2 regions of the Corynebacterium testudinoris genome follow, and region 2 is predicted to be linked to the other one. Evidence: predicted binding sites of a transcription regulator. Region 2 holds the regulator's gene; the other holds the start of a gene.

Region 1 (15,840 bases), 300 kb from region 2:
TGTGGATACCGGAGCGATGTATCGCGTGGCCACCCTCGCGGTTCTCCGCGCCGGAGTCGATCCCGCTGACTCCGATCGAGTCATTGAGGTGACCGCTGACCTGCCGTTATCCGTCAACGACGACCCGGATTCCACCGAAGTGCTGCTGGCCGGGGAGGACGTCTCCGCCGAGATCCGTGGCTCGGAAGTGACCCGCAATGTCTCCGCCGTGTCGGCCATCCCGCAGGTTCGGGACAACCTGGTGGCACTGCAGCGTCGATTAGCAACCCAGGCGCATCGCGCCATCGTCGAAGGCCGCGACATCGGCACCGTCGTGCTTGTCGACGCCCCCGTCAAGGTCTTCCTCACCGCCTCCGCCGAGGTTCGTGCCCGGCGTCGCTTCGACCAAGATGTCGCGGCCGGCCGCGAGGCAGACTTTGACACCGTGCTCGCCGACGTTGAGCGTCGCGACGAGTTAGATTCCAACCGTGCAACCTCCCCGCTTCGCCCGGCGGAGGATGCCATCATCGTCGACACCTCGGAGCTCAGCTTCACCCAGGTGCTCGACACCCTCATGACACTGGTGGAGGAGAGCGCCCGATGAGCACCAACGACTACGACAACGAAGAAGACACCCAGTTCGTTTTCCACACCCCCGGTGGCGGAGAAATGGACGCCGAGGGCGTGTTCATCGATGAGGAAGAGCTCGCCCCCGGCGACGGCTGGGCCCCAGCCGAGTTCGACGCCGAGGACTTCAACTTCGAAGAGATGACCGAGGAACAGTGGGCAGCACTTGAGGCCCGCATGGGCTTCGAAAACCCCGAGCACCTCGAAGAAGAACTGTGCACCGTCGCCATCGTCGGCCGGCCCAACGTGGGCAAGTCGACCCTGGTTAACCGCTTCCTCGGCCGCCGCGAAGCCGTCGTGGAGGATTTCCCCGGCGTCACCCGCGACCGCATCAAGTACCTCGCCGATTGGAACGGACGCCGCTACTGGGTCCAGGACACCGGCGGCTGGGACCCCAACGTCAAGGGCATTCACGGCGCGATCGCCCGCCAGGCCGAAATCGCCATGGAATCCGCTGACGTCATCGTCATGGTGGTGGACACCAAGGTCGGCATCACCGAAACCGATGCCGTCATGGCCCGCAACCTGCAAAAAGCCGATGTCCCCGTCATCCTCGTGGCCAACAAGTTTGATTCCGACTCGATGTACGCCGACATGGCCGAGTTCTACGCCCTTGGGCTTGGCGATCCCTGGCCCGTGTCCGCCCTCCACGGCCGCGGCGGCGCCGACGTGCTCGACGAGGTGCTGGAGAAGTTCCCCGAGGTCCCCCGCGACAAGTCCATCGTCGAAGGCCCACGCCGCGTCGCCCTCGTGGGCAAGCCGAACGTGGGCAAGTCCTCTCTGCTGAACAAGCTGGCTAGGGAAGAGCGCTCAGTCGTGGACAACGTCGCCGGCACCACCGTCGACCCCGTCGATTCCTTCGTCCAGCTCGACGAACACCTATGGAAATTCGTCGACACCGCCGGACTGCGCAAAAAGGTAAAAACAGCCCAGGGCCACGAGTACTACGCCTCCCTGCGCACCCGCGCGGCTATCGACGCCGCCGAGGTCTGCGTCCTGCTCATCGATTCCTCCGAGCCCGTCTCGGAGCAGGACCAACGCGTCATCACCATGATCCTCGAGTCCGGCAAAGCCATGGTCATCGCCTTTAACAAGTGGGACCTCATGGACGAGGACCGCCGCTACGAGCTCGATCGGGAAATCGATCTCCAGCTCGCCCACCTGCCTTGGGTCACCCGCGTCAACATCTCCGCCAAGACGGGCCGCGCCCTCCAGCGCCTCGAACCCGCCATGTTGGAAGCCCTGGAGAACTGGGACAAGCGCATCTCCACCGGCCAGCTCAATACCTGGCTGCGCGAGGCGATTGCTGCTAACCCGCCGCCGATGAAAAACGGCCGCCTGCCGCGCGTCCTCTTTGCCACCCAAGCCTCGACCCGGCCGCCCGTGATCGTCTTGTTCACCACCGGCTTCCTCGATGCGGGCTACCGCCGCTACCTGGAGCGCAAGTTCCGTGAGCGTTTCGGCTTCCACGGCACGCCGGTACGGATTGCGGTCCGTGTGCGCGAGCGTCGCCAGCGGAAGTAGGGGTGCGCCCCGGGCTGGCGGGGAGTGTTGTCACGCGGCGGCGCGCTCGAGCACGAAGGCGTCCGTCCGATAGGGGATAGCCACCAGCTGGCCCGGGTGGTACTCCAGGCGATCAAAGAGATACCAGCGCAGATTCTCCGTCATCCGCGCCCGGACCTTCTCGTTGGAGCGCAGCCAGTACGAGCGGGAGGCCATGAGGTCGAACAGCTGCTCTACCCGCAAGTGCTGGATCCACCCGGTGCGCAACTCCTCGGTGATCTCCCACGGGGAGTGGACCTCGGGGAGGAAACCTGGGCGCTGAATATCTCCCGAGTGCATAATCCGAGCTAGTCGCAGGATCCACGGGTGGGAAACGTCGAGGTTGTTCCACGCCAACACGACCCGACCGCCCGGCCTGACGATGCGGTCCAGCTCCGCGCAGGCTGCGGCGGAATCGACCCAGTGCCAGGTTTGGGCGCAGGTCACGGCATCAATCGAGACACCGAGCGATGTAGCTTCCGCGGTCGCCCGCCACACGGGGATGGCCAAACGGGCAAGCACCCGCACCATGTCTTCACTGGGGTCGAGGGCTAACACCTCGTGCCCTCCTGCGATGAGATCGGCGGTGAGCTTGCCGGTGCCGGCGCCAAGGTCGAGGACCCGGTGGTAATCGGCAACCAGAGCAGAGACCTCCGGCGGATAGCCGGGGCGGACCGCATCGTAGGTGTCGGCGCCACGTCGAAAAGCAGAGGCCGACAAGTGGCGGTGAGCGCTATCGAGAAAGGTCGGCGCATCCTTGGTAGAGGCGGGGCGAAAGGCGGGTGAGCTGGTCATCGTAGCTCAACCTTAGTCGTCTAAGATGGCTACCCATGACACGACGACTCCCGGCGGCCAATGATCCACACTGGTTGCCGCGGACGGTGCTGTCACGCTGGCAGTGGACTGTTCCGGCGGGCATATGCGTCGCAATTGGCTTCCTCAGCAATGGTCTCTCGCCGCTCATCATCGGCAAGGCCATCGATGAGGCCATCGCGGAATTAGATGCCCAGCGACTGTTCCTGTGGCTGGGAACATTGGCCGCCGTATTTGTCGTCGGCATGATCGCCAACTGGTTCGGACGCGCCCTGATGAACCGAGCGATCCTCGTGATTGGCCATGACCTGCGAATGGAGGTCACCGACCGCATCCAGGATCCGCGCGGCATGGGCGGACCCCGGCGTCGCACGGCCGGTGAGCTGCTGTCGATTGCTTCCTCAGATACTCAGCGGATAGCTGATGCCGTGTTCATGACGGTGTTCCCGGTGGCGGAGCTGGCCTCGATTCTCTACGTCGGCATCGTCATGCTCACCATCTCCGTGCCCCTCGGGGTAGCGGTGTTCATCGGCGGGCCGCTGCTCGTGTGGATCGCCTTGTGGGCCGCCAAGCCGCTGCGCAAGCGTTCCGCCCGTCGCCAGGCGGCGTTGGCGCGGGCGGCCGCCGCTGCGACTGATGTCGTCCAAGGCTTGCGCATCCTCAAGGGCCTTGGGGCAGTGACCACCGTTCATGGTCGCTACCAGGGGATTTCGGATGATGCCTATGATCGCACCGTGGACGCCAACGCGGCCGAGGCGCGGCTGGACGCGATCACCGATACAGCGGGCTTCATGTACATCATCAGCATCGCGGTCGCTGCCGCCTGGTTGGCCATCGGCGGCCAGATTTCCATCGGAGACCTCATCACCGCCATTGGTCTCACGCAGTTCATCATCACTCCGATGACGATGCTGGGCAAGAACATCGCCTCTCGATGGGCTGCAGCTCAAGCCTCGGGCGCGCGCGTCCAGGAAGTACTGTGCGCGCCTTACGCACTCGCAGAAGAGCGGACCTCGGTGGCGGCACTTCCCCCAGGGTTGACGGTGGTCACTGATCACGCACCCGACGACATCATCCTTGCCCCGCGGGATCGGGTCATCGTCGCTCCCCACACGGCGGACCTGTTCGACGGCAGCGTCCTCGACAACATTCACCCCGACCGTGCCACGGCGCTGGCGGCGCTACATTGCGCCTCGGCCGAGGACATCCCCGGAGGCCCAGAGCGGGAGGTGGGGGAGAATGGAAGGAATCTCTCGGGTGGGCAGCGTCAGCGAGTCGCTCTCGCCCGGGCGATTGCCGCCGATCCAGAAGTCCTCGTTCTGGAGGACCCGACGACGGCCGTTGACTCCGTCACGCAGGCCGCCATCTCACAGCGGGTAGCGGAACGGCGGGGTACTCGTCCCACAATTGTATTTACAAATGCGCCCGCGTGGAAGGCCGTCGCCGAACGCGTCCTCGAATCCTCCGCCGAGGTGAAGCTATGAGCACGCAGTTGCGTTTCCCGTTGGCCAACCTCAACGAGGTCCGGCGCGAGGTGGGTCGCCAGATCGCGCGTGTTCCCGGCGCGCGCGTGCGGGCCTTCTATGCGCTCGTGTTGCTCAGCCTCGGCGCGGCCGCGACGGTCGCAGTGCCATGGTTGCTTGGCCGTATGGTCGACATCGTTATCGGCGGCGGCACCGGCCTCGTCAGAGTCACCGTCTACCTAGTTCTGGCGGCAATCGCGGGGGCTTTTTTCAGTGCGGCGGGTTTTTACGTCGTGTCCAAGCTGAGCGAACGGGTTATCGCCCATTTGCGTGAGGACATGGTGGGCACGGCGCTGAGCCTGCCGGTGCACCGCGTCGAGGATGCGGGAACTGGCGACCTCGTGTCGCGTTCGACTGATGATGTCGCCGTGTTGTCCTCCGCGGTGACGGAAACTGTTCCCATCCTCAGCAGCTCGTTGTTCGTCATCGCTGCTACCGCTGTCGCGTTGGTGTCACTGAACTGGCAGTTCCTCATCATCCTCGTGGTGGTGGCTCCGCTCTATTACGTGGCGTCCCGCCGCTATCTGGCGGTGGCTCCTGGCCGGTTTGCCGCCGAGCGTGCGTCGATGGCCGATCGTGCCCGCAAGCTCCTGGAGGCCATCCACGGTCGGGATACTGTTCGCGCCTACCGCATGGAAGCGGACATGCACGAAAGGATCCGCGTCACTTCTCAAGCGGTGGTGGATAACGGTTACGCCGCCCGCATGACCATGATCGTCTTGCAAGTGTGGATGTCCATTGGTGAATTCCTCATCTTGGCCGGTGGTCTGCTCGTGGGCTATCACGTGGTCAACCAGGGGATTTTGTCGGTGGGTGAGGTCACTTCGGCGATGCTCATGCTCATTCGCCTGCGCGGGCCGCTGATGATGACGATGCGGGTGCTCGATACCGTGCAGTCCGGCTACGCCTCCCTGTCCCGCATCGTCGGAGTTGTCATCGACCCACCAGCGCCCGTGCCTGATTCCGGTGCGGCAGCCCCGGTCGGTGAGGTCCTCATGGAGGATGTCAGCTTTGCCTATGACGATGGCGGGTGGGCCGTCAAGGACGTTTCCCTGAGCATTCGTCCTGGCGAGACTCTCGCTCTGGTGGGTGCCTCTGGCGCCGGTAAGACCACGGTTGCCGCTCTGGTCGCGGGGCTGCGGGTCCCCGACGAAGGCACCGTCACCGTCGATGGGGTCGCCGTGTCCGAGCTTTCCGACGCCGAGCGGGTCGCCCGCCTGGCGATGATCTCCCAGGATGTTCACGTTTTCTCCGGCACTCTGCGCGAGGATCTCACGCTGGCCAAACCGGATGCCACCGACGCCGAGCTCACGGCAGCCCTCGGGCGGGTCCACGCTGAGTGGTTCGACTCCCTTGTCGATGGCTTAGATACCGAGGTCGGAGCGCGGGGGCACCAGCTCGAGCCGGTCGCCGCGCAGCAATTGGCGCTGGCACGGATTCTGTTGCTCGACCCCAAGGTCGTGGTCATGGACGAGGCCACCGCCGAGGCCGGATCGGCCAGCGCCGGAGAACTAGAGGCCGCCGCCGAGGAGGTCACTCGGGATCGGGCTGCCTTGGTCATCGCCCACCGACTTGATCAGGCAGCCCGCGCCGATAGGATCGCTGTTATGGATGAGGGCCGCATTGTCGAGGAAGGCACCCACTCCGAGCTCGTCTCACGCGGCGGCCGCTACACCGACCTGTGGGCGGCCTGGTCGAAGGGACGCGAATCGTGAGGCGCGTCGCCGTCCTCCTCGCGGCCCTGTGCGTGATGGTGACCGGTTGCACCATCGGAGATGCCTCACGCATTATCGCCGCTGAACCGTCGGCTCCCGCTACCACGGCTGCCCCCTTGGCCCAGGAGGTCAATGCCGGGTCGATTGACCGGGTGATTACGAACTCGGAAGGAAAGAAGCGCTCCTACCTCATTTCCACGCCACCCGGGTACGACAGCACCCGGGCCTGGCCCGTCATTCTCGCATTCCACGGCTGGGGCCAAGATGCGCAAAACATGAGAGACGTGACGCAGCTGGATAAGGCTCGGGCGATCGTCGTGTTTGCCGATGGCGTGGACAAAGCTTGGGCGCCCGCCCCCTACGCCAAGACCTCCAGCACAGAGGACCTCGGCTTCGTGCGGACCATCCTCGGCGAGGTGGACAAGCGATTCACTGTCGATCATCGGCGAATTTTCGCCGCTGGTTTCTCCAACGGTGGGGGATTTGCCGCCTTCCTTTCCTGCCAAATGCCCGACACCATCACCGCCGTCGCTCCAGTGGGAGCCGCGTATTACACGGCGATTATGAAAGATTGTTCGCACACCCCCGTCGCCTGGCTCGATATTCATGGAACTCACGATCAGACCATCAACTATTACGGAGGCCGCCGCCACGGGACGGACTACGAGGCGGTGCCCGAGGTGCTCAGTGAGGTGGCTAAACGCAACGGCTGCGATGAGTCCGTCATCGTCCGTCGCAGCACGAATGAGATTGAGCAGCATTGGCAGGGATGCGAGATGCCGTTGAGCCACCTGCGCGTGGGCGGGGGTGAACACGTCTGGCCGCAAGGAGCTACCGCCGAGGTCCGTTCCTTCTTCGGTGTGTAGCTTGGCGCTTATGAGTACTCCTGTGCCGAAGCAACGCGCCGCCGTCGTTTACCATCCTGCGAAGGTTGAGCTCGATGAGCTGAAAGCTGCGGTAGGGGCGGCCGTCGATAAGCATGGGTGGGGAGAGGTGGACTGGTACGAGACCACCGAAGACGATCCGGGCGAGGGGCAGGCCCGCGACGCCGTTGCGGCGGGCGCGACGATGGTCGCGGTGTGCGGCGGGGATGGGACCGTGCGGGCCGCGGCGGCGGGGCTGCGGGACACCGGGGCGTCGTTAGGCGTCATTCCGCAGGGGACTGGCAACCTGTTGGCGCGCAACTTGAAGCTGCCGCTGGATATGGATGAGGCCATCGATACGGTTTTCGGGGGCCGAGATACCGCGATTGACCTGTGCAGCGCCGAGGTCACCAGGGCGGATGGGTCGAACGAGACTTTTGATTTCGTCGTGATGGCCGGGGTGGGAATTGATGCGCAGATGATCGTCAATACCGACGATGACCTGAAGAAAAAGGTCGGTTTCCTCGCCTACGGGGTGGCTATTGCCAAGTCCCTGGCGGGCGGCAACCGAATTCGATTGGCCTATCGCCTTGACGGTGATGGGCGTGAGAAAACCCGAGTGCATTCCCTCATCGTGGGAAACTGTGGGGAACTGGTGGGCGGTCTGCCGTTGCTGCCCGATGCTCAGGCCACTGATGGGATCTTCGATCTGGTGATCATCCGGCCGACCGGAGTGTTCGGCTGGGCCCGCATTGCCGGCAAGCTCATCCACCAGGCGGGCGAGAAAATCCGACGCGGCCTCAGCCGCAACGACAGCCCTGTCACCGGCGGATCCCAGGACCTCAGTTCCCTGCGCTACCTCACCGGAACCCACCTTGAGGTTTCCGTCAAGCACCCCGAGATGTTCGAGGTCGATGGCGACGACATCGGCGAAGTAACAGCCTTCACAATCAGCATCGATCCCGGTGGCCTCGTCGTGCGCGAACCTTCGCCACCGCCGATGGAAGAACCTGGGGAGATGAGCGTGCGCGGGGGGAGCTAAGCGGGGGCGCAGTACCGTGTGACGGGTGCGCAAAGTAGATTGATGTGCGTATTAGATCACTACTTTGTTGGAAATCTGACTGTGAAGGACTACCGCATGTTCTCCTCCCGCACTTCCCGGGCGCTGGCCGGCATCACTGCCGCCGTGGCCCTCACCCTCACCGCTTGCTCCTCCGGCTCGGGCAGCTCTTCCTCCGACGCCTCGGGCTCCGACAATGCTGGCGGGGAGTCCTACTCCATCGGCATTAACCAGCTCGTGCAGCACCCCGCGCTCGACGCCGCGACTGCCGGCTTTAAGGAGGCCTTCGACGAGGCTGGTGTTGACGTCACATTCGACGAGCAGAACGCCAACGGCGAGCAGTCCACCGCGTTGACCATCGCGCAGCAGTTCGCCAACTCCAACAAGGACCTCGTGCTGGCGGTTGCTACGCCGGCCGCTCAGGCAACTGCCCAGAACATCACCACCCTTCCCGTGCTGTTCACCGCGGTGACCGATGCTGAGTCCGCCGATCTCGTGGAGTCCAACGACGCCCCGGGTGGAAACGTCACCGGCACCTCCGATGCTGCGCCGATCGACGCCCAGCTGGAGTTGCTCAAGCAGCTCGTTCCCGATGCCAAGTCCGTGGGCATCGTCTACGCCTCGGGCGAGGTCAACTCCCAGGTCCAGGTCGACGCCGTCAAGGAGGCCTCTGGCCCGTTCGACCTGGAGGTCAAGACCCAGACCGTCACCACGGTCAATGAGATCCAGCAGGCAGTGGAGGCACTGGGCGACGTCGACGCGATCTACGTTCCCACCGACAACATGGTTGTCTCCGGCATCGCTTCCCTCATCCAGATCGCTGAGCAGAAGCAGATCCCGGTCATCGGTGCGGAAGCTGGCACCGTGGAGGGTGGCGCCGTAGCCACCTTGGGTATTGATTACCGCGAGCTCGGCCGCCAGACCGGCGAGATGGCCCTGCGCATCCTGCAGGATGGCGCTGACCCGGCCACCATGCCCGTGGAGACCGCCACCGAGTTCTCCTACATCATCAACGAGGATGCCGCTACCCGCCAGGGTGTCACCATTCCCGCCGAGATCCTCAGCGAGGCCGAAACCGTATGATCGGCGCGGTCGAAGTCGGCCTAATTTATGGGGTCATGGCACTCGGCGTCTTCCTGACGTTCCGTGTGCTTAACTTCCCCGACCTGACGGTCGACGGCAGCTTTACGACGGGCGCGGCCACCGCCGCCGTCGGTATCCTCAACGGTTGGCATCCCGCCCTCGCTACGCTCGCCGGTTTTGGCACCGGCTTCATTGCCGGTGGCGTCACCGGCTTGCTGCACACCAAGGGACGCATCGACGGCCTGCTGGCTGGCATCCTCACCATGATCGCCCTGTGGTCCATCAACCTGCGGATCATGGGCAGCGCCAACATCCCCCTGTTGCGCCAAGAGACGTTATTCACCCCGCTGCGTGAGGCCGGACTGCTCAACACCTGGGGTGGCATCGGGGGACTGGCAGTGATCATGGCGGTGCTCGGCGCGCTCGTTGTCGGTTTCTTGAAGACCGACCTCGGGCTGTCGCTGCGCGCCACCGGCGACAACGGCCAAATGATCACCTCTTTCGGTGTCTCCACCGACTTCACCAAGACCCTCACCCTCGCATTGTCCAACGGCTTTGTCGGCATGTGCGGCGCGCTCATTGCCCAGTACCAAGGCTTCTCCGACATCTCCATGGGCATTGGCCTCATCCTCGTCGGCCTCGCATCCGTCATCATGGGCCAGGCGATCTTCGGCCAGCGCAACCTCTGGCTCGCCGTCTACGCCGTCATCGTCGGTGCCGTGATCTACCGCCTCATCATCTTCGCCGCGCTCCAGGTTGGCCTCAACCCCAACGACATGAAGCTCATTACGGCCTTACTGGTGATCGTGGCGCTGCTCCTCCCACGGTTCAAAGCGATGGTCAGCGGGAAGCCCAAGTCCCGAGCCGTCCGCGCGCCCGAGCCCGCCCTGGCAGCGAAGGGAGCCTGACATGCTGCAAGTCAACGGAATTACCAAGACCTTCTTCCCGGGCACCGTCAACGAACGGGTCGCGCTGAACGATTTGTCTCTACAACTCGACGAGGGCGACTTTGTCACCGTCATCGGCTCCAACGGCGCAGGCAAGTCAACCCTGCTCAACGCCGTCGCCGGACGGCTCTTCGTCGACTCTGGCGACGTCATCATCGACGGCAAGCGAGTCAACAAACTCCCCGAATACAAGCGCGCCCGCTACGTCGGCCGCGTTTTTCAGGACCCGCTAGCCGGCACCGCTCCGAACCTCACCATCGAAGAGAATCTTTCCCTCGCATGGCTGCGCGGGAAGAGCCGTGGCCTCGGGCTCAGCCTCACTGCAAAACGACGCGCCGAGTTCATCGACCACCTCGCCTCCCTCGAACTGGGCCTCGAGGACCGCCTCAGTGCCAAAGTGGGCCTCCTCTCTGGCGGCCAACGCCAGGCACTGTCCCTCCTCATGGCCGGGTTTACCAACCCGCGCATCATGCTTCTCGACGAGCACACCGCAGCCCTCGACCCCCAACGCGCCGACCTGGTCACCGCCCTGACCGAACGCATCGTCGCCGAGGGAAACCTCACTACCCTCATGGTTACCCACAACATGGAACAGGCCCTGCGACTAGGTAACCGCCTGATCATGATGCACGAAGGCCAGATCGTCTACGAAGCCAGCGCCGAGCACAAGGCCAAGCTCACCGTTCGCGACCTCCTCCAAGAATTTGCCAACATCAAGGGAGCGACGCTCTCTGATAAGGCCTTCCTGGGCTAGCCGAGGATTTGTAAGCGCACCCGTCACTCACATGGGCAGCATCAGGCTTCCGAACCTTGGAGGCCGGCTCCGATTTAGCGCGCGTGAAGAAGTTCTCCGCAGACACTGCTAGGCGCGGGCAATGAGGAGCGGGTGTGTATTGCAGGACGACGCGAGCACGACGACTTGCGAAAGGTTCGAAGAGTGGAAGCGGGCGTACGTTTAGTCAAAGATGGTCGGCTGGGACTTTTCAGCACTTGACGCGCGTCTACGCGCTGACGAGCCCTAGTGGGATTTCGAAGAGGATTGCCGATCTGCGAGCACCAAGGCCCACACGATCCTCGACCTGGGCACAGTAGGCGGTGAGCGGTTGCGGGCTTTGCTCGCCGACGGCAATTGTCCGGCAAGAAAGACAATCACTACGAGGGTCGTCGATCTCCTCAGGTATGACTCGGAGAGTGACCGGCGAATGCCGTTCGAAGACGACAGTCTCGACCTATTCATCTACATCGGTCTAGTCCCTTGGGATACGCCGCGATTCTCAGTTGAAGAGCAGGAGGCGCGGCTGATCGCGCTCGATGCAGTGCGGCCAATCAAGGTAACCCAGGGGTCTGCTGCACGATCAGGTGACAACCGAGCAGCCTAATCAGATGGTTGGGCTGGAAGGATGTACACCGTGACCAAGCCCTATCCCAAAGAGTTCCGCGATGACGTTGTCCGTGTCGCACGGAATCGTGAGCCCGGTGTCGAGCTCTCCCAGATCGCCAAGGACTTCGGGGTCCACTTCACTACCCTGTACTCGTGGCTGAAGAAGGCTGACCTCGAGGACGGTGAAGTGTTGGGCTCGACTCAGGTTCAGTCGGCTGAACTGCGCGACGCCAAGAAGAGGATCCGTCTCTTGGAGCAGGAGAACGAGGTCCTCCGCCGTGCCGCGGCGTATCTCTCGCAGGCCAATCTGCCGGGAAAATGATGTACCCGCTCGTTCGTGAGTTGGCCGTGGACGGTGTCCCCGTCACGGTGACGTGTCGGGTGCTCAATCTTGCTCGCCAGCCCTACTACCGGTGGCTGGCGGACCCGATCACCGATGCAGAGCTGAATGAGGCTTACCGTGCCAATGCCTTGTTCGACGCCCACCGGGATGATCCCGAGTTCGGCTACCGCTATTTGGTGGATGAGGCCCGCGATCTCGGTCAACCGATGGCAGCGCGCACTGCGTGGCGGATCTGCTCAGACAACCGCTGGTGGTCGGTGTTCGGGAAGAAACGCGGCAAGAACGGTAAGAAGCCCGGTCCACCGGTCCACGATGACCTCTGCGCCGTCACCGATGAGGAGGGCAGAACCCGGCACGAGTTCAAGGCCGATGGCGCGAACGAATTGTGGATCGGCGATATCACCGAGCACTGGACCAATGAGGGCAAGCTCTACCTCTGTGCGTTCAAGGATGTCTACTCCAACCGGATCGTGGGGTACTCGATCGATTCGCGGATGAAGTCCCGCCTAGCCGTGGCTGCCCTCAACAACGCGGTCGCCCGCCGCGGCGACGTGGCCGGCTGCGTGGTCCACACCGACCGCGGGTCTCAGTTCCGTAGCCGGAAATTCGTGCGCGCTCTGGGCATTCACGACATGACCGGATCCATGGGCCGCGTCGGTGCGTGCGGGGACAACGCAGCCATGGAGAGCTTCTTCGCACTCCTGCAGAAGAACGTCCTCGACCGCCGCGCATGGGCCAGCCGAGAAGAGCTCCGGATCGCCATCGTTACCTGGATCGAGAGGACCTACCACCGACGCCGCAGACAGGACCGCCTAGGCCGCTTGACCCCGATCGAGTTCGAGACAATCATGACCACACCAGCCGATCAGGCTGCGTGACTAACCACTGTCACCTGATCGTGCAGCAGACCCCAGCGGCGCAGGTTTCCGTCCCCATGACGGCAGTAGAGAATTTCTCGGAAAGTTGCCTCTACCCCTTGCTTGGATCGATGATGTGTTCTAACATTGAGGTTAGAACACGCAAGCGAAGGGTAGGGGGGTGAACGCACGTGAGTATTGAGATTGTCTACTCAGGAAAGCCACGAGCGCTTTCTCTCGACACCAGCATGTCACTGGTGGAGGCGCACCTTAAAGAGATACTTGCCCGCCCCCAGCACTACTACGCTGTTAGTTCACCTGATGATCCTGTTGCTCGTCGGGGAACACAGATGCGCCAAGAAGACCACGAGCTGTGGCAATCAGTCCTGCCCGGTGATGATGAGGACATCGACATGGTGCTTGCTCGGTTGCGGCGTTCGTTGGGGCGTGGGGATCAGTTCCTGATGTCTTCGATCAGTGCTCACCATCGCCTCAACGAACTGCCACAGTTAAAGGCAGTCCAAGAGCAGCACTTCCATCTTGACCTCCCACGGCTGAAGGTCATTGATAGTGTCCTGTGCAAAGCAGACACGACTGTGTTAGAGCACCTCGATCTCATTGATACTGAACTAGCAGAGTTTTTGACTCCCACCCGGGCGAATCAGATTCTGCCGACGGCAGGCAAGATCAAAAACCGTCTGAACGCGATCATCACGATGCTTGATGATTCGATCTCTGCTGAGGATCCCGCACCACCACCGGTTGATAGTGTCTCAATAGCCTTCCAGGATGGCCGGGGTCTGTTGCATGCTGATCTTGATGGGATCACCGCCCAAGAGATAGACCTCCGGGTCCGCAGGTATGCGATTATTCATGGGGTTAGCCAGGCGGAGGCACTCGTAGCGTTGATTAGGGGGGAGGGGGCAACGAATGTCACCCTTAACCTGTATCGGGCGTCGGATATCCCGACGGCGCCGGGGTGGGTGTCTGGGGTGGGGTATCTGACGCTTAAGCAGACTGAGGATCTGCTGAACCGGGTGGATGCGGAGATTGATCTTGATGCGATCGCCCAAAAGGTTTCGTCTGCGTATGCGACCCCGGCTGATATTCGTTGCCTGGTGGTTGGTCTGGATGGGTCGTGTGCGGTGGGTGGGTGTGATACTCCGGCTCATCGGGCGCAGATGGATCATCGGGTGAATCATGCTGATGGTGGGCCCACGACGGCAGCAAACCTTGCGCCGTTGTGTGTGAAGCATCATGGGATGAAAACTGACCGGCGGGTGACTTATGTGTTGGATCCGGTGACGAGGCGGAAGTATTTTCTGTTTGATGATGGGTCGTGGGCGGAGTCCGAAGGAGACGGCCCACTAGCTCCTAGTGAGCGGCGGTGGATGCAGACGGTGTCCCAACGCATCAGCAAGCGCAGGGCGAGGATTCGGTCGGAGTCTCAGGCTCAGAGGAGAGAGCAAGGCGAACCGGAGAAACCACCACCACCTAGCGAGCGTTCTAATTGCTCTGAGTGGGGACGTCCTTTTGATAGTTGACCGCCGAGGCGGCTACTAGCGCTGCACGCCATCAGCAGCAAGACTTCCACGCTGGCGGGGCAGTGCTATTCCATAGCCAATGCTTCCCGGACTCCGATTCATTTTGAAGTTCACCTATTGATGGCTATTTAGATCCAGATAGTCACCGGAAAGCTGCCTCCGAATGACGAGGAGGGCAACCTACCCCCGTGGTGTACTTTGTCTGAAGTTCGCAGTCAGGAGAAGCCGGGATGGGCAAGTGCGGATTCCGTGCCATATACGTGCCATAAGTGGCGCCCGCAGCGCAGCAGGCGGCTGATGATGCCGTGGGCACGTTGTAACGTTAAAAACGCCCTGAGGAGCGAAAACAACCGAATAATAAAACAGGCCAGAGCCTGTTTATATGCTCTGACCTGCTGTTTGTCGGACTGACAGGATTTGAACCTGCGACCCCTACACCCCCAGTGTAGTGCGCTACCAAACTGCGCCACAGTCCGCCGTTGCAGCATTTTGCAACTCGTTTAGGTTACAACAGTGTCATCTGAAATGACGAATCTGCTGTTCATGAAGCATTTTTAGGAGACTGCACCGTTGGAGTAATACCACTGGCCGTTGATGCGGCGGAAGGTTGAGCGTTCCCGTTGGCTTCCTGGGGGATCGCCTTTGAAGAACGCCTCGAACTCGACGATGCCTTGTGTATCGAGGGGTCCGCCGTCGACGACGTCGAGGATGTCAAGTCGGTAGAAGGTAATGGGTAGGTCGACCAAGGTGAGTTCGAACTGTCGGGTGTCGGGGTCCCAGGTGCGCAGGAGGTAGTCGGCGTCGCGGGTGACGAAGGCAGTGAAGCGGGAGCGCATGAGCGTTTCTGCGGTGGGGGCGAGGGCCCCGGCGTGGTATTTGCCGCAGCACTGTTCGTAGGTCAGGCCAGTCCCGCAGGGGCACCGGCGATCTGGAGGAAAGGTCATGCTGAGACGTCCATGATGTTGGCCCCGGACAGCATGCCCTGGATGTCGGTGGAGGCGGCGGCGTCGAGAAGCTCGCGGCGCTGTGCCGTGGTGAGCGTGCCGATGAGTTCCACCTTGCGTTCGAAGGTGGTGTCGAGGACGTGGATGACGGTGACGCGGACGTCGTCAAGCTTCATGCCACGAGCGGCGGCGCGGACGGCCTCGGAGGTGGCTGAGGCGAGGGCGGACATGAGCAGTTCCAGGGCGCTGACGCCAGCGCCTTTCCCGCCGTTTCCCTTGGGGCGGTCGGTGACGATCGCCTCGCGCGAGGTTCGGACTACTGATCCGAGGCGGGTGCCGGCGGCGATGGTTGCTACGGCTTGCCCGTCGGACACGGGGGAGGGGACCTGCGTTGGCTTGAGGTAGGGGCGGGCCCATTCGGCGATGAGGCGGCCGGCGCGTTGAGCCGTGGTGCCGCGGGTGAAGAGGTGATCGGCCTTGTCGATGCTGACCAGGGACTTCGGGTAGCGGGTGAGGCGGAAGATGTTCTGGGCGTTTTCAATCCCGACGGTTTGGTCGACGGGGGAGTGCAGCAGCATGAGCGGCTTGCGCAGGGTGGGCAGGTACTGCTGCGGGTCGG
Region 2 (15,840 bases):
ATTCTCAAGCGTCTCTACCTGTCCGTCGGTGAGGGGAAGAACGCCACCTTCTAAGAAGCGGTGCCCAGCTTTCTCTATTCTGGGCATTATGACGTCAACTGACACCGCCCTGCTGCGCGATCGTGCCCGCGGGTGCCTGCTCGGCCAGTTCATCGGTGATTCGCTGGGAAGCTTGGTGGAGTTCAACTCCGCCAGGCAGATTGCTCAGCGCTATCCCGACGGCGTCCGCGATATGGCCGATGGCGGCACGTGGGACCTCATCGCCGGGCAGCCCACTGATGATTCGCAGATGGCGATGATGCTCATCCGCAGCCTGCAGCGTCGGGGTATCTTCGACGCCGAGGATGTTTTCACGGGCTACGTCTATTGGTATTCGACGGGGCCCTTCGATATTGGTGGCACCTGCGCGGTGGCGCTATCCGGCGGGCCGATCAATGCTGATTCTCAAGCAAACGGTGCCCTCATGCGGGTGTCACCGCTCGGGGTGTACGGAGCGCGCAGCGACGTCGACCTCGCTACCGCTGTGGAATGCGCCCGAGCTGATGCCCGATTGACCCACCCACACCCCGTTTGCCTCGACGCCAATGCCGCATTTGTCGCAGCTCTGGTTACGGGCATTCAGGGTGGTAGCCCAGAGCAGATGATTGAAGCGATGGAAGCCACCGCCACGGAGGCACCAGTCCTCGAAGCCATCGCTGCGGTCCGTCAACTTCTGCTTGTCAACGATCCCGAGTCCGCCCTGATCGAAGCCGTCGGCATGGGCGGGGACACCGACACCAATGCCGCTATTGCTGGCGCGTTGTTGGGCGCGGCCCACGGCGCTACGGCGTGGCCCAGCCGGTGGGTCGACACCGTCCTGGAGTGCCGACCCGAGGGGGGTGCACCCGGTGTGCGTCACCCGCTGGGTCGAGAATTCTGGGCCACCGAATTGCTGGCCCAGGCTGACGAGCTGGCAGGGGTGGCCGACTAAACGGCGACCTCCGGGTGGAAGTCCTTCATCCGAATGTGGCGTTCGCGGCGTGCTGCCAAACTAGAGGCCAAGAACATGCCGAGCGCGATGCACACGAGTACGATGATGGCTTGGTAGGCGCGGTCGTCGCCAGGCGATATTCCGAACATTGCCTGTCGGATGAGGTTGACCGAATAGGTCATCGGGTCGTAGGTGTGGAACCACTTCAACGGCAGCGGCTGAGTTTCTGGCGGGTAGATGCCACCTGAGGAAACGATCTGCAGGCTCATGAGGGCGATGCACAGCACGCGGCCGACGGTGGTGCCGAACACCACGTTGAGGCCTTGGGTGATCGCCATGAAGGCCATGGACGTCAGGCACATGGCTGCCCACATGCCCAGCTCGCTCACCGCATGCACACCGATGAACAGTCGCTGGATGCCAAACATGACGGTGGCTTGGGCCAGGCCAACCAACATGGCGGGAATGTAGGAGGCCATGACGACGCGCAGCGGATTGGCTCCGGCGTCGACAGCGCGACGCTGAAGGGGGCGCAAGAGCATGAAGCAGACCGTGCCGCCCATGAAGAGACCCAAGCTGATGAAGATGGGGGCGAGGCCTTCGCCAAAGAGCTGGGTGGAGGCCTTGGTGTAGTTAAGTGTGGCCGGGCTGGAGACATTCCGGGCGGAGTCATCCAGGGTGTCCTCGGGGAAATGAGGCACCTGGGTAGCGCTTTCATTGAGCTTGAGGGCAAGCTCGTTGCTGCCATCGTCGAGCTGCACCAAGCCCGTAGCCAGCGAGTTGGCGCCGACGGTGAGTTGGTTGGATCCCTCCACTAGTTTCGACGTTCCATCTGCCAGCGTTTGGGTGCCCACGACCAGTTGTTGGGAACCATCGGCCAACGTGTGGAGGCCGGTTGCCAATTGGCCCGATGCGGCCGTGGCCGAGTCAACGCCGGAGCGATATGCCGCGGCGGGGTCTGCCAACTGAGTGTGAATCGTCTTAGCGCCGGCATTGAGCTGATCGAGTTTGCTGATGAGCTCGGAGACGTTGTTGCCGTTGGGGTTCTGCAGACCCGCAATGATCTGATCCGCTTGGTCCGCTGCAGCCATGGCCTGGGGCAGACCCGTGGCGCGCAAAGAGGCTGACAGATTGACCAGGGGAGCGAGCAGTTGCTGTTGGGTCTGCTCGATGCCACTGGCAAAGCCAGTGAGCTGGTCCACGCCGTCGGCGACTTGGCCCGCACCAGCACCGAGCTCATCGGTGGCCGACTGTAGTCGGGTCAATCCGCTCGCGAGCTGATCAGCGCCGGAAGCGGCGGTGTTGATGCCGTCGTCGAGCTGCTGCGCGCCGTCGGCAAGCTTATCGACGCCGTCCTGGGCGGTGGTGAGGCCATCGTTGAGCTGGGTCGCGCCGTCGGCAAGCTGGGTGGCGCCGTCTTCGGCGGTGCCGGTGCCTTCGGCGAGCTGGGAAGCGCCATCGCCTGCCTGCTGCAGGCCATCGCCGATGGTGTTGAAACCGACCAAGAGCTTGGAGGCGACCTCGGCACCGAGTTCTTCATTGATGGTGTCGATGATCCGCACGACAACCTGATTGCCCAAGGTCATGGCCATGAACCCGTTGTTGGTGTTAAACACCACATTGAGCTTGGCCTGGTGGGGAGTATCAGAATTCGCGCTGACCGCGGCTTCGGAAAAGTCGGTCGGGAATTCGATGGCGAAGTAGTAGGTGCCATCGTTGACGCCGGACATCGCATCCTGGCTGCTGACCTGCTCGAGTCGAACTTGGTCAGATTCCTGGAGCTTATCCACGATCTGGGAGGCCGCGTTGAGCTGCTGGCCATCCACCGTCGCACCTTCGTCGGAGTTGACCAACGCGATGGGCATCTTATTAATGCGGTCGACCGGATCCCAATACGACCACACAAAAAGACCGCCGAACAACAGCGGCAACATGACAATGACCGTCAAGGCCAAGGGGGGCAGCTTGCCTCGGCTGAAGCGTTTGAGTTCAGATCCCAGATGCAATCCATTGAGCATCATGATTGTGCCTCCTGGTTCATCTCAATCTGTGCGGTCACTACGCTTCCGTCGGAGTGCGCCGCGTCGTATTCATCACTGGTCACGGAGATGAAGTGATCACAGATGCCGTCGATATCGCTATTGGATGTCACAGCGATGCAGCTCAATCCCGCTTCAGCGTTGTCGTTGGTGCCGTGCCACTCGCGGGAGAGCCGGCGCAGCGCGAGCAGCACCTGCTTGCGTGCCCGCAGGCTGCGCAGCTGATCGATGTCATCAAAAATGAACAGCGAAGGATTTGGGCGGGCGATGAGGGCGAGGACAATGCCGAGCTTCACTCGATCGACGACTCCCAAATGGGAGATGCGGTGATGGCGGACGAAGTCATCGCTCCAGTCCAGCCCCATCACCTCCAGCGCCTGCAGGCAACCGGGGATGGCCGACAGGGACCGCGGTCCAAATTTCCACCACGGGGAGACCCAAGAGGACTGCTCGCTGATGACAGTCCATAGGTCCACTTCCCGCTCGAGCTGGTGGTGGAAGTCCACCCCAGCGAAAGCCACCCGCTTGTGCAACATCCCCGGCGTCATCTTTTCTTCGTGGTAGACGCGCTGAGGTGCCTGCTCAAGGTCCTCGGTGTCATCCTCTGCCTCGTAGAGGTAGAAGTCACCGCCCTCGGGCTTCATCCGCCCGGCGAGCACCATGGATAGAACCGTGGCGCCTTCTTCTCTACCGGCATGGACCATGGTCAAGCCGCGCTCGATTTCGAAGCTCTCGCGGGTCCCGCCTGCCGGCAGTTGTAGATCGTGCACTCGGAAAACCAATTCTTCCAAGCTCTCATCGTGTGTAGCTTGCATTGATTTTCACTCTCCCAACGTCAATGTCAATCTTTTGGTCTTTCGGGTGCCGGTGACATCGGTCAATGTGGCGGAATTCATGCGGCATTGCCACTGGTTACTTACTAGGTACTAACTAGTACATTCGCCCCACCGAAGTGAAGCGTGGAAGTTAGTTCGTTTCGGAGCCCTACTGAATTCCACTCGGCAGCGTTGTCGCACCCCTGTTGTTTCAAAACATCTTGGAAACAAGCTACACCTCATATGGACAACCGAGAAGCTGGGAAACGCCTGGCAGGATATAAATCAATTGCATGCGCGACGCAGGTGCGGGCTGGGGTGCTGGGGAAATGGGCTAAGGGAATCTGCAATTCATGCAGGGGTGATGGGGATATGCACTCAGTCGGCGCAGAGGTGGGGTGAAACTCAGGGGAGAGTGTGAGGTAACTCACAGTGGCCGACCGTTCGCTATTGCGTAGTGAAAGTCATCATCGATATTTCTCGCGATAGCCCATGAAAAACTCCCCGGAGCGTGAAACTGATTTCTCAGTCCCAGTATCCGGGGAGTAGTTCGCTAGCTAGAACTAGCTACAGCGAGCTAGAACAAGCTGTAAGGGAAACCGAACGATTAGGCGTCCAGGTCGGACTCAATCAGAGCGGCAATCTTCTCAACAGCCTCGGCGTTGTCAGAGGTGACGGTGACCTTGTCACCCTTCTCAGCGCCCAGGGCCATGATCATGAGGGAGGACGCGGCGTCCGCTTCCTCATCTTCATCATCGGCCATGGTGAGGATGATGTCCTCATCGTATTCGCCAGCGGCGTCAGCGACGAGGGAAGCAGGACGGGCATGCAGGCCGACGGAGGAGCCGACGACAACAGTCTTAGAAGCCATGGGGCTGGGGTCCTTTCAGTTAAGGGATGGTGTTTCCCAGTGTAGGCAAAGTGCTAGGCGGCGGCCACGACGGAACCGCGAGCGGCGGCTTCCTCAGCGGCCTTGTTTGGCCAGAACTGCTTGAGCGCGATGACCGCGACGGCGGAGACGATCGTGCCCGCAGCGATGGACAGCAGGAAGCCCCACCAGGGGTCGATGGCGAAGAGAACGAACACGCCACCATGGGGTGCGCGGGAGCCAACTTCGAAGGCCATGGACAGGGCGCCAGTGGTGGCACCGCCGACCATCATCGCCGGAATGACGCGCAGCGGATCAGCGGCGGCGAAGGGGATGGCACCTTCAGAGATGAAGGACAGGCCCAGCAACCAGGCAGACTTACCGTTCTCCTGCTCGGCCGGGGTGAACAGGTGCTTACGCACGAGGGTGGCCAAGGACAGGGCGATCGGGGGAACCATGCCGGCGGCCATGACGGCGGCCATGATCTGCATAGAGGCCTCGTCGCCGGTGGACAAGCCCGCGGTAGCGAAGAGGTAGGCGGCCTTGTTCACCGGGCCACCGAGGTCGAAGCACATCATGAGCCCGAGGATGACGCCGAGGAGAATGGCGGAGGAACCGGACATCGTGCCCAGCCAGTTGGTCATGCCGGTCATCGCGGCGGCGAGCGGGCGGCCAAGCAGGAGGAACATGATGAGACCGATCGCGAGCGAGGTCAACAGCGGGATGATGACCACGGGCATGAGCGAGTTGAGGATCCGCGGAACCTTCCAATTGCCGATCCAGTAGGCGATGAGACCGGCGAGGATACCGGTGACCAGACCGCCGAGGAAGCCAGCGCCGATGAGAACGGAGATCGCACCGCCGACGAAACCGGGGGCGATGCCGGGGCGACCGGCGAGGGAGTAGGCGGTGTAGCCGGAGAGGGCAGCGACGATGAAGCCCATCGCCATCTGGCCTGTGGCGAACAACACTGCGCCGAGGTACAGCGCAAGCCCGGAACGATCGAAGGTCATGGCGACCCCGTCGACGTCGACAGTATGCCCGGGAAGGTTGCCTAAGGAGTGGTTCGTGGCGATCGCTTGCCAGCCGTTGGCCATGTCGTAGCCGCCGATGAGGAAGCCCAATGCGAGGAGGAGACCACCTGCTGCAACGAACGGGATCATGTACGACACGCCGGTCATGACGGCCTGTTGGATGCGTCGGGCCCAGCCCAGCTGCTGGCCTTCTTCCTGGGTGGCAGATGACGCTGCCCCGGCGGGCACCTTGCGGGCGTTGGGGTTGTGAGCGGCGGCGATGGCCTCGTCGATCATGACCGTCGGCTCGTTGATGGCCCGCTTGACGCCGGATTCGATGACGGGTTTACCGGCGAAGCGCTCGCGGTCACGGACCCCGACGTCGGTGGCGAAGATGACGGCGTCGGCGGCGTTGACCAGCGAGGAGTCAATCGACTTGGTGGACGACGACCCTTGGGTTTCCACGACGAGTTCGACGTCGTCGCGGGCATCGGCTGCCTGGGCCAGGGCGTCGGCTGCCATGTAGGTGTGGGCGATTCCGGTGGGGCAGGCGGTGATCGCGACAATGCGTGTCACCTGCTTATCGACGCCCGCGCCTCCCGCAGGCACGGCAGCAGCCGTTGCTGCTGCGGGCTTCTTCTCCGCGGAGGTGATCTCAATGACGTCGGCGACGATCTCGTCGGCGGATGTGGCGGTACGGAGCCGCTCGAGGAAGTCACCGCGAACAAGCGCCCGGGCAAGCTTGGAGAGGATCTTGAGGTGTTCCTTGCCGCCGCCCTCCGGGGCGGCGATGAGGAACACCAGCTCGGCATCGCCGTCGGGACCGCCAAAGTTGACGGGCTGTGCGAGCCGGGCAAACGCGAGCGTCGGCACGCTTACTGCAGCCGAACGGCAATGGGGAATGGCCACCTTGCCAGGGACTCCCGTGGGAGCTTTCGCCTCGCGGGCGATGGCATCGGCTGCGAGCTGGGCCGCATCGGTGGCCCGGCCGCTGGCAGCGACGGTGGTGGCGAGTTGGGTGATGACGTCAGAGGGGGTGGCGCCCAGATCGACGTCAAGAAGGACCAGGTCAGTCGTGATGATCTGATTGTTCGGCGAGGTCATTGTTGTTCCTCAGATTTCGTGGGAAAGGTCGCGCACTGTTGTGCCCGCCATATTGAGTTGTGATGGAGAAGGAATGGTGGTGCCGGGCAGGCCAGCGGCCGCCGACCCATATGCGACGGCCCGCTGCAAGCACTCGGCCGGCTGAGCGCCTTCGGAGCGAGCAATGAGGTACCCAGCCAGCGAGCTGTCACCGGCCCCGACGGTTGAGACGACGTCAATCGGCGGCGGAGTTGCTACCCAGGCACCGGCCTTGGTGATGAGGGCGGCGCCGGCCGATCCCAACGTCACCAGCACCTCGGCTACCCCACGGTCAACCACTTGCCGTCCAGCCCGGACCGCCGGAAGGAAATCGCCCGCGGATGCCGATGCCTCGATGGCCTCCCCATCCGCACCCACCATTTGTCCCAGCTCAAGCCCATTGGGCTTGATCAGCGTCGGAGCTGCGGTGCCGAGGCGGCGACCGAGGGACGCAATGGCCTCATCGGACGTGTCAACCGCAATGGGCAGGTCGGGGAAGCTAGTGCGCACCAACCCGATGAGATCGGTGTACCAATCGATCGGCACACCTGGGGGGAGTGAGCCGGCGAGAACGAGGCAGGTCACCTCGCCAGCCAGCAGCGAGAGCAAGGACTCCTCAACGTGTGTGCGTGCCGCAGAGTCGAGGGACGCTCCGGCACCGTTGATCTTGGTGGTGGTGCCGTCAGATTCCGTGAGGGTGGTGTTGATCCGCACGCTTTCGGCGACATGAACAGAACGGAAGGGGATGCCCGTCTTAGTGAGCAACGCGACAAAGGGGTCGCCCTCATCGGCAGGGAATAAGGCGATGCTGTCCACCCCAGCCAACAGGAGCGCATGGGAAACATTGATCCCCTTGCCTCCCGCCACCTGCGAAATTGATACCGGGCGGATGACGTGTCCCCGTTGCAACGGGGTGTCCAATTCCATCGTCGCGTCGATGCTGGGATTGGGGGTCAAAGTAACAATCAAGGGGTGCTCCCTGTCCGTTCGGAAACCGGCGACACCCGATTGGTGGTGTCTGTGGGCGGATTCTGCCTCCTGGCTGTCTAGATCCTGCCGTTATGTCTACGATGCCATTGAACTGGGACAATGGCGACCTTCAGGACAATCTAGCTAGCCAAAGGGTGGTTCAGCCTGGACTCGTGCGGTTAATTTTCGTGCGGTGGATCACATTCAATACCTGAATGTGTTTTTAGTATTGCCCGATTGTGTCCGCTTGTCAAGAGTTCAGGCCCGGAATTCAAAGAATTGGTAGGCTGGTCGCATTACGTGAGTACTCCTCAACCCGAGATGGGAGACAACCATGGAGGCTGTTCACAGCACCTCTATTAAGGGAACTGGTGTCGTTGCCGGCATCGCCTACGCACCCGCCGTTTGGGCCCGACCGCGGCCCGAGCTGCCCACCCCTGCCGACGAGGTACCGGAGGAGCAACGAAGTGGCGAATACGAGCGCTTCGTTGCCGCATCCGACACCGTTGCTGAGCGTCTGCTGAAGCGATCGTCACACCTGGAGGGATCCGCAGCCGAAGTCCTCAAGGCCACAGCAGGCATGGTCACCGACCGTGGCTGGCGCAAGACCGCCCAGAAGTTCATCAACAAGGGCCAGCCGGCAGAAAACGCCACCGCCGCTGCCACCGACAAATTTGTCACGATGTTTGAGGCCGCGGGCGGCCTCATGGCTGAGCGCACGACCGACCTCAAGGACATCCGTGACCGCGTCCTGGCAGAACTTCGGGGCGAGCCGGAACCCGGCCTCCCGGAGATCGAAGGGGAGGGTGTGCTCTTCGCCGATGACCTCTCACCGGCCGACACCGCCACCCTGAACACCGAAAACATCGTGGCCCTGGTCACCGAGCTCGGTGGTCCGACCAGCCACACGGCCATCATTGCCCGCCAGCTCAGCCTCCCGTGCATCGTTGCCGTAGGCTCCTCCATCAGCTCCGTCGAGCAGGATGAAATGGTGCTCATTGACGGCGCGATGGGAACCATCACCCTCAATGCTGACCCGGTCCTGTCGCAGGAAAAGGTCCGGGAGTCCCGCGAGACTGCTGCGCTTGTCGCCCAATGGCGCGGACCGGCTAAGACCAAGGACGAGTACCGCGTTCAACTGTTGGCCAACGTGGCCGACGGCAGCGCCGCCCGCCTCGCAGCCGAAGGACAAGCCGAGGGCATTGGTCTCTACCGCACTGAGCTGAGCTTCCTGTCCGCATCCGAGGAACCCAGCGTTGATGAACAGGCCAAGATCTACCGCAAGGTGTTCGAAGCATTCCCCGCCTCCAAGGTAGTCATCCGTACGCTTGATGCCGGCTCTGATAAGCCCATCGCGTACGCCAACATGATCGCCGAGGAGAACCCGGCGCTTGGTGTTCGTGGCCTCCGTATTGCTAACAACAATGAGCCGTTGCTCACCCGCCAGCTCGACGCCATCGCGCAGGCCGCTGAAGGCCGCGGCGATGAAGCCCCGACGTGGGTCATGGCTCCCATGGTGGCCACTGCCCGCGAAGCGAAGTGGTTCGCCGGCCTGTGCCGGGAGCGGGGCCTCGTCGCGGGCGCAATGATTGAGGTTCCGGCTGCTGCTCTCATGGCTGACAAGCTCATGCCGTACCTTGACTTCGTCTCCATCGGTACCAATGACCTCACTCAGTACACGATGGCTGCGGACCGTCTTTCCCCGCAGCTGGCCTACCTGACTGATCCGTGGCAGCCGGCCGTCCTTCGCCTGATCCGCCACACCTGCATCGTCGGCAATGACACGCAGACCCCCGTCGGCGTGTGTGGTGAAGCCGCGGCGGATCCGATGTTGGCCTGTGTTCTCACCGGCTTGGGCGTGAATTCACTCTCCGCCGCATCCACGGCCTTGCCGGGCGTCGGCGCCCAGCTGGCCAAGGTTGATTTGGAGACCTGCAAGAAGGCCGCTGATCTGGCTCTGGAGTCCGTCGGCGCAGCCGCCGCACGTGAAGCAGTGCGTGAACTCCTGCTGGGTTAAGCCGCTTCGCTCCCAACGAGGCAATCCCCTCCGAACTCGCAACAGTTCGGAGGGGATTTTCCGCTGTGGGGACTAGTCGGCGATGATGACGTCGACTTCCCGCTCGCGAAGGGCCGTGACATAGGACTCTGGGGCGGACGCATCAGTAATGACCACGTCGATGTCACTGATGCTGGCGAAACTAACCAGGTAGTCATTCCCGAGCTTGGTCGAGTCACAGAGCACCACGACCTTGTGGGCATTGGTCACCATCGCAGATTTGATCGCCGCCTCTTGGGCATCAGCCGTGGACAGGCCGTGATCCAAGGTGAGAGCATTAGTGCCGATGAAGGCAACGTCTGCCCGCATGAGTGCCAGAGTTCGCAGCGCGGTATCACCGACGACGGCCTGGGTGATGGCGCGCACCGAACCGCCGAGTAGTTGAACTTCGGCCAGCCCCTTGTTGGCGAGGTTCAATGCGATAGACAGGCTATTGGTGACGATTGACCATTGCCTGGCGTCCTGCTGCTCGGAGATGAGTTCAGCCAAGGTACCAATGGTGGTTCCGGAGTCGAGGAACAGCCCGCCGTTGGGTTCGGGCAGAAACTCCAGTGCAGCTCGGGCGATTGCGGACTTGGCGGTGGGAGCGGAGCGAAAACGTGCGTCAAGGGAAAACTCAGCGGTTTGGAACGTCTGGCTGGCAACCGCTCCGCCGTGGACTCGGTGGACGACGCCCTCTCGGTCGAGAACTGCGAGGTCGCGACGAATCGTCTCGGCAGTTACGTCGAATCGGCTGGCCAATTCAGTGACATTGACCCGCCCTTCAACAGCGGTCAAAGATGCAATTTGCCGACGACGCTCTTCTGCATACATCACAATTTCCTCGCGTTCCCACACAATCGGTCGATTAGATGCCCGTTTGTGCCATTCTCCCAAAAACTCGGGTGTGAAGCCCAACAAAGCGCCAAGCAATTGGTCTCAATCGGGCAAACATGCGTCAAAATCTGTGAAACAACCGCTCAGGGCGTTGAGTTACGTCCGTTACATCAGGCGATTGGCGGGATGTGAGAGGCCGCTATTCCCGAATTCGGGGGTAGTGCCGTGGCGGGATGGCGCAGGGTAGACGCGGATCGAGGGGGTTACATCAGACATCTGATCAGTGGCCGATGGGGCCCTAACGGGCCCCGGCGACCCCTACAGCTTGCGAAGGACCGACACGATCTTGCCCATGATTTCTGCATGCTCGGCGGGAATCGGGGCGAAGTCATCGTTGTGGGGGAGGAGCCACACGCCAGTGGAGTCAGTGTGGAACTCCTTGGCCGTTGCTTCGCCCTCAATGAGTGCGGCCACGAACTCACCCTGTTCTGCCACCGGCTGGGAGCGAACGACAACCCAGTCGCCGTCCAGGATGCCGGCATCCTTCATGGAGTGCCCGACCACCTTGAGCATGAAAAGCTCTCCATCGCCCACGATGTCCGAAGGGAGCGGGTAGTACTCTTCGACATCTTGCTCCGCGAGAATGGGGGACCCAGCCGCAATCTGCCCCACGACGGGGATGAAGTTCGTCGGGCTCGCATCGGCGGGCGCATCGGACTGCTTTGCCGCAGCGATAGCGGCAGAAGAGCGCCGACCTGGCTTGGTCGCCATATCCGTGGTGGGCAGGGTCCGCACATCGACGGCTCGCGGCTTATTGGCGTCCCTGCGCAGGAAGCCCTTCTTCTCCAGCTGCTTGAGCTGGTAAGCCACGGAAGAGGTGGACTGTAGGCCGGCGGCATCACCGATCTCGCGGATGCTTGGCGGATAACCGCGCAGCACCACGGCGTCGCGGATGACCTCCAAGATGCGACGTTGGCGATCAGAAAGTTCGGAGGGGTCGGGCCTGCCTGACGGATCAATCTTCGGAGTTGAGCTGTTTCGTGCCATGGTCCTTGGTCCTTTGCGTGGTTGATGTTGTGCGGTTGGGGTGGTTCAAAGAAGCGGGCGGTCGACGTGTCTTATTCGAATGGCGAGTCCTGCTGAGTCATCGGTGCCATCCATCACCTACATGTCTACCACGACTTGGTACGAATGTTCGACCTTTCCGCGCGACGTGTGGACATTTTTTCGAACGGGTGCTATAAATCGAACATAGCACCTACATCGAACATATGAACGCCGATCGTGTTCGATGATGTCTGGGCCGTTAGATACTCTAGCCCACATAATCGAAAGGACGTCATCATGACTATCTCATTGAATCGCACTGTCGCAGGTACGCCCGCTCCGCGTCGCCGTTCCATCCCAGCCTCCGCAGCGGCTGTATGGGAGCCGTCGGGCTTCCGTGAGGCGGCAGCGGAGCACCGGGTTGTTCGAACCCTCCGGGTCGCGGATCGAATGGAGCGGCGAGGGGATAGCGCCGTTGGTGTTCGAACAAATCCGGAGTCACTAGGAAAAGTTTCGAGCCGTCGGCGTCGGGGTTTGCAGACGTTAGGTACGTATCTCTTGGGAGCCGTTTTCGGGGTGTGCGTTGTCACCGCCGCGTTGTCCCAAAGTGAGGTTGACAGCACGCCCGGTTCACTCGACATGGGTGCCACCTACACAGCGAGCACGGGCGCTGTCTCGCGCTAGGAGGTTCACCCGCCTCATCAGGGTGGACGGGTACGATGATCTGTGAGTCGGGCCTGAGATGGCTCCCCTGAACTCAATCCCTGCGTTAGTTGAGGAACCCCACGTTGTATTGCCCGTTTTGCCATCACGATCATTCCCGAGTCATCGATTCCCGCATCATAGATGCAGGCGCCGCGATACGTCGTCGGCGGGAGTGCACTGCATGCCAAGGGCGATTCACCACCATCGAGAAGGCCGTTCTTCTGGTGGTCAAGCGTAACGGCGTGACCGAGCCATTTAGCCGCGACAAGGTCGTCCTCGGTGTGCGCCGTGCCTGCCAGGGGCGTGATGTGTCAGATGATGCCCTGAAACGACTTGCCCAAGAGGTCGAGGAAACCGTGCGCAGCCACGGCAGTTCCCAGGTCCACGCCAACGCTATCGGCTTGGCCATCCTCGAGCCGCTCCGGGCACTGGACGAAGTCGCCTACCTGCGATTCGCCTCGGTGTACAAATCCTTCGAATCGGCCGAAGACTTCGAATCAGAAATTCGCCTCATGCACCGCAGAGCCAGAGAAGAAGACTCGGCCGCAGGTAGCTAGGCCGAGCGCCCAGCTAGCGGAGCTTATCTACCGCTTTCTCGATCCTCCGCAAGGAAATGGGACGGGCTGTGCCCAATCGCTGCGCGAAGAGGCTGATGCGCAGCTCTTCAATCATCCAACGGATGTCCTTAACCTCTCGCGTTTTGGCTCTCCCCGCGGGGAGTTTGGCCAATGCGATGTCGAGGTAGGTTTGCGCCTGCTCAATCTCGTCCTGCCGGTCGGCATCCTTGCCCGGGTCCAGGGACATCTCCTCTAGCCGAATGCGTATCCCTTGGAGGTAGCGGGGGAGGTGGCGAAGATGCTGCATTCCATGGAGCGTGATCGCGTTCTTCGGCAGCAGGAAGGCAAGCTGGGCCTTCATATCGTCTATCGCCTCACCATCCCAACGGGATAATTCCTCGGACACGTTGTGATAGTCCACCAATGCTGGAGCCAGTGCCACGACGGCGCGTCGCACAGCCCCCGCGACCTGAGGCTTGATGGTGTCTCGCAGCGCGGCGAACTCGTCCGGATCTCGGACGGGGCCGCCGTTTTCCATCATGAGGTCACGCACGGCAGCCACTCGGGCGTCGTCGACGAGCCCAGTGGCACCGCCGTGCGGGTAGTTGTCCACGGCCACTCGTTGTTGCAAGGGCAGGCCCTTGACCATGGGGCTGGTTCCCACGCTGATCTCGCGGAGCAACAGCGTCAACGTCGCGGTGAGCATGGAACTATCAGCGGCCGCCTTGGTCGGATGTACCCGCACCTCGACCCCATCAGGGGTCGCCACCAGGGCGGGATAGGCCATGACTTCATGTCCGTCGACGACAGTGGAGACTTCTTCGGCGATGGCGCCGAGGGAGTCCTCGGTCCACTCAGGAACGGCTTTCGACTCTGCTTTTCGGCCGACGCGACTGACAGAGGACGTGATGGATCCTGCCTGTCGTGCGACGAGGGCGGGCAGATCTTTGTCGGCGTCGATGACTTTGCCGCGTTTATCTACCGCCGCGTAGGTCATCTTCAAATGTGGTGGAAGGGCGGAGGGGCGGAACGAGGCGGCGTCAATGGCCGGGCGACCCATGGTGTGGAGGACCTCGGCCATCTGTCCCACCAAAGTTCCTGCATAGGGGATGAGGCGGGGAAGAATCCGCGCGGCGAAATCCGGGGCGGGCACCACGGTGCGGCGTAGTTCCTTGGGCAGAGTGCGCAGGAGCTCGGTGATGAGTTCTTCCCTGAGTCCTGGGACGAGCCAATCAAAGCCTTCGGTATCCAGCCCTGCGAGCAGGGGAACCGGAATCAACACACTGACTCCGTCTTGTGGGTGCCCGGGCTCGAATCGATACCTCAGGTCGAAGGTGAGTGAGCCGGTGGACCAGCGGTCGGGGAAGGCTTCCTCGGTGATCGCTTGGGCGTCGGCGCCGACCAGTGCGTCTGGATCAAAATCGAGGAGGTCGGGGTTGACTCGCCGTTCCTTCTTCCACCAGGAGTCGAAGTGGCGGCCGGTGGTGATCGTGGCAGGCAGGCGGGTGTCATAGAAGTCGAAGAGGGTGTCTTCGTCGACGACGATGCCGCGGCGGCGAGCCTTTTCTTCCACCTCGGCGGCTGATTCGAGCTTGTCCACATTCGCGTGGAAGAAGGTGTGGTGGGTGGTCCAATCGCCTTCGATGAGCGCATGCCGGATGAACATGTCCCGGGCGGCCTCGGGGTCGACCACGTGGTAGGGAACCACTCGGTCAGCGATGATGGTCACGCCATACAAGGTCGACTTTTGGTGAGCGATGCCGGAGGCGCGCTTGCGCGACCACGTCGGCTCGGAATACTGGTGTTTGAGCAGGGGGCCAGCAAGTTTTTCCACCCAGGTGGGCTCGATGGAGGCAACATCGCGCGCCCACAGGCGGGAGGTTTCCACGAGCTCGGCGGCCATGACAAACTCCGGTGGCTTTTTGGCCAGGGAGGAGCCGGGGAAGACCATGAAGCGGGTGCCGCGGGCGCCCTTGAACTCACGGGTGTTACCGTCGCGGGCGCCGATGTGGGAGAGCAATCCAGCGAGCAAGGATTGGTGGATAGCGTCGGGATTGCGCTCGTCAGCGGATTCGTGGCGGGTGCTCCAGCCCAACTGTCGGGAGACCTCACGGAGCTGGCGGACGAGGTCGTACCACTCGCGGATGCGCATGTAGTGAAGGAATTCCTTCTTCATTTGCTTGCGGAAGGCATTGCCGCTGAGATCATCACGTGATTGGCCGATGTAGTCCCACAGCTTGAGGAAGGAGAGGAAATCGCTGGTCGGGGACTTGAACCGGGCGTGGGCTTGGTCGGCTTGGGCCTGGAACTCCAATGGCCGCTCGCGGACATCCTGGATGGTCATCGCGGCGACGATGACCAGGACGTCGTCAAGCGCTCCTAGTCGGTTCGCCTCGACGAGCATGCGCGCCATGCGCGGATCGACGGGTAGGCGGGCGATATCGCGGCCGACGGCCGTGAGCGTTGGCTGGCCGTCGCGCTCGTGCTCCTGCAGGGCGCCCAGTTCGTGGAGGAGCAGGAGGCCGTCGCGGATAGCGCGGTTGTCCGGTGGTTGGACGAAGGGGAACTCGGCGATATCGCCCAAGCGCATGAGTGCCATCTGCAGGATGACGCTGGCGAGGTTCGTGCGCAGAATCTCCGGGTCCGTGAACTCGGGGCGCGACTCGAAGTCATCTTCCGAGTAGAGACGGATAGCGATGCCATCGGCCACGCGGCCGCAGCGGCCAGAACGCTGATTGGCGCTGGCCTGCGAAATCGGCTCGATGGGAAGGCGCTGGACCTTGGTGCGGGTGGAGTACCGGGAGATTCGGGCGGTGCCGGTGTCGACAACATAGCGGATGCCTGGAACGGTCAGGGAGGTTTC

Evidence for each region. Region 2 encodes LexA, which represses DNA repair genes until DNA is damaged. Its sites were predicted from a motif close to CGAACANNTGTTCG; they were not measured.
Region 1: the regulator LexA is predicted to act here: its motif matches at 12,863-12,876, upstream of CTEST_RS06300 (HNH endonuclease signature motif containing protein).

What each region holds. Positions count from the first base shown of each region.
Region 1 covers NZ_CP011545.1:1,287,544-1,303,383, forward strand. Annotated here, with positions in the region: gene cmk ((d)CMP kinase) at 1-583, shown strand, start outside; gene der (ribosome biogenesis GTPase Der) at 580-2,130, shown strand; gene CTEST_RS06250 (class I SAM-dependent methyltransferase) at 2,161-2,943, opposite strand; gene CTEST_RS06255 (ABC transporter transmembrane domain-containing protein) at 2,979-4,445, shown strand; gene CTEST_RS06260 (ABC transporter ATP-binding protein) at 4,442-6,199, shown strand; gene CTEST_RS06265 (alpha/beta hydrolase family esterase) at 6,196-7,065, shown strand; gene CTEST_RS06270 (diacylglycerol/lipid kinase family protein) at 7,076-8,104, shown strand; gene CTEST_RS06275 (ABC transporter substrate-binding protein) at 8,201-9,205, shown strand; gene CTEST_RS06280 (ABC transporter permease) at 9,202-10,113, shown strand; gene CTEST_RS06285 (ABC transporter ATP-binding protein) at 10,115-10,906, shown strand; one part of gene CTEST_RS06295 (IS3 family transposase) at 11,562-11,846, shown strand; one part of gene CTEST_RS06295 (IS3 family transposase) at 11,849-12,754, shown strand; gene CTEST_RS06300 (HNH endonuclease signature motif containing protein) at 12,925-14,277, shown strand; tRNA gene CTEST_RS06305 (tRNA-Pro) at 14,680-14,753, opposite strand; gene CTEST_RS06310 (YchJ family protein) at 14,832-15,221, opposite strand; gene CTEST_RS06315 (bifunctional alpha/beta hydrolase/OsmC family protein) at 15,218-15,840, opposite strand, start outside.
Region 2 covers NZ_CP011545.1:1,586,138-1,601,977, reverse strand. Annotated here, with positions in the region: gene CTEST_RS07715 (uracil-xanthine permease family protein) at 1-54, shown strand, start outside; gene CTEST_RS07710 (ADP-ribosylglycohydrolase family protein) at 89-970, shown strand; gene CTEST_RS07705 (YhgE/Pip domain-containing protein) at 967-2,988, opposite strand; gene CTEST_RS07700 (hypothetical protein) at 2,988-3,824, opposite strand; gene CTEST_RS07695 (HPr family phosphocarrier protein) at 4,432-4,695, opposite strand; gene CTEST_RS07690 (PTS fructose transporter subunit IIABC) at 4,749-6,809, opposite strand; gene CTEST_RS07685 (1-phosphofructokinase family hexose kinase) at 6,819-7,796, opposite strand; gene ptsP (phosphoenolpyruvate--protein phosphotransferase) at 8,131-9,813, shown strand; gene CTEST_RS07675 (DeoR/GlpR family DNA-binding transcription regulator) at 9,886-10,665, opposite strand; gene lexA (transcriptional repressor LexA) at 10,987-11,715, opposite strand; gene nrdR (transcriptional regulator NrdR) at 12,504-12,977, shown strand; gene hrpA (ATP-dependent RNA helicase HrpA) at 12,991-15,840, opposite strand, start outside.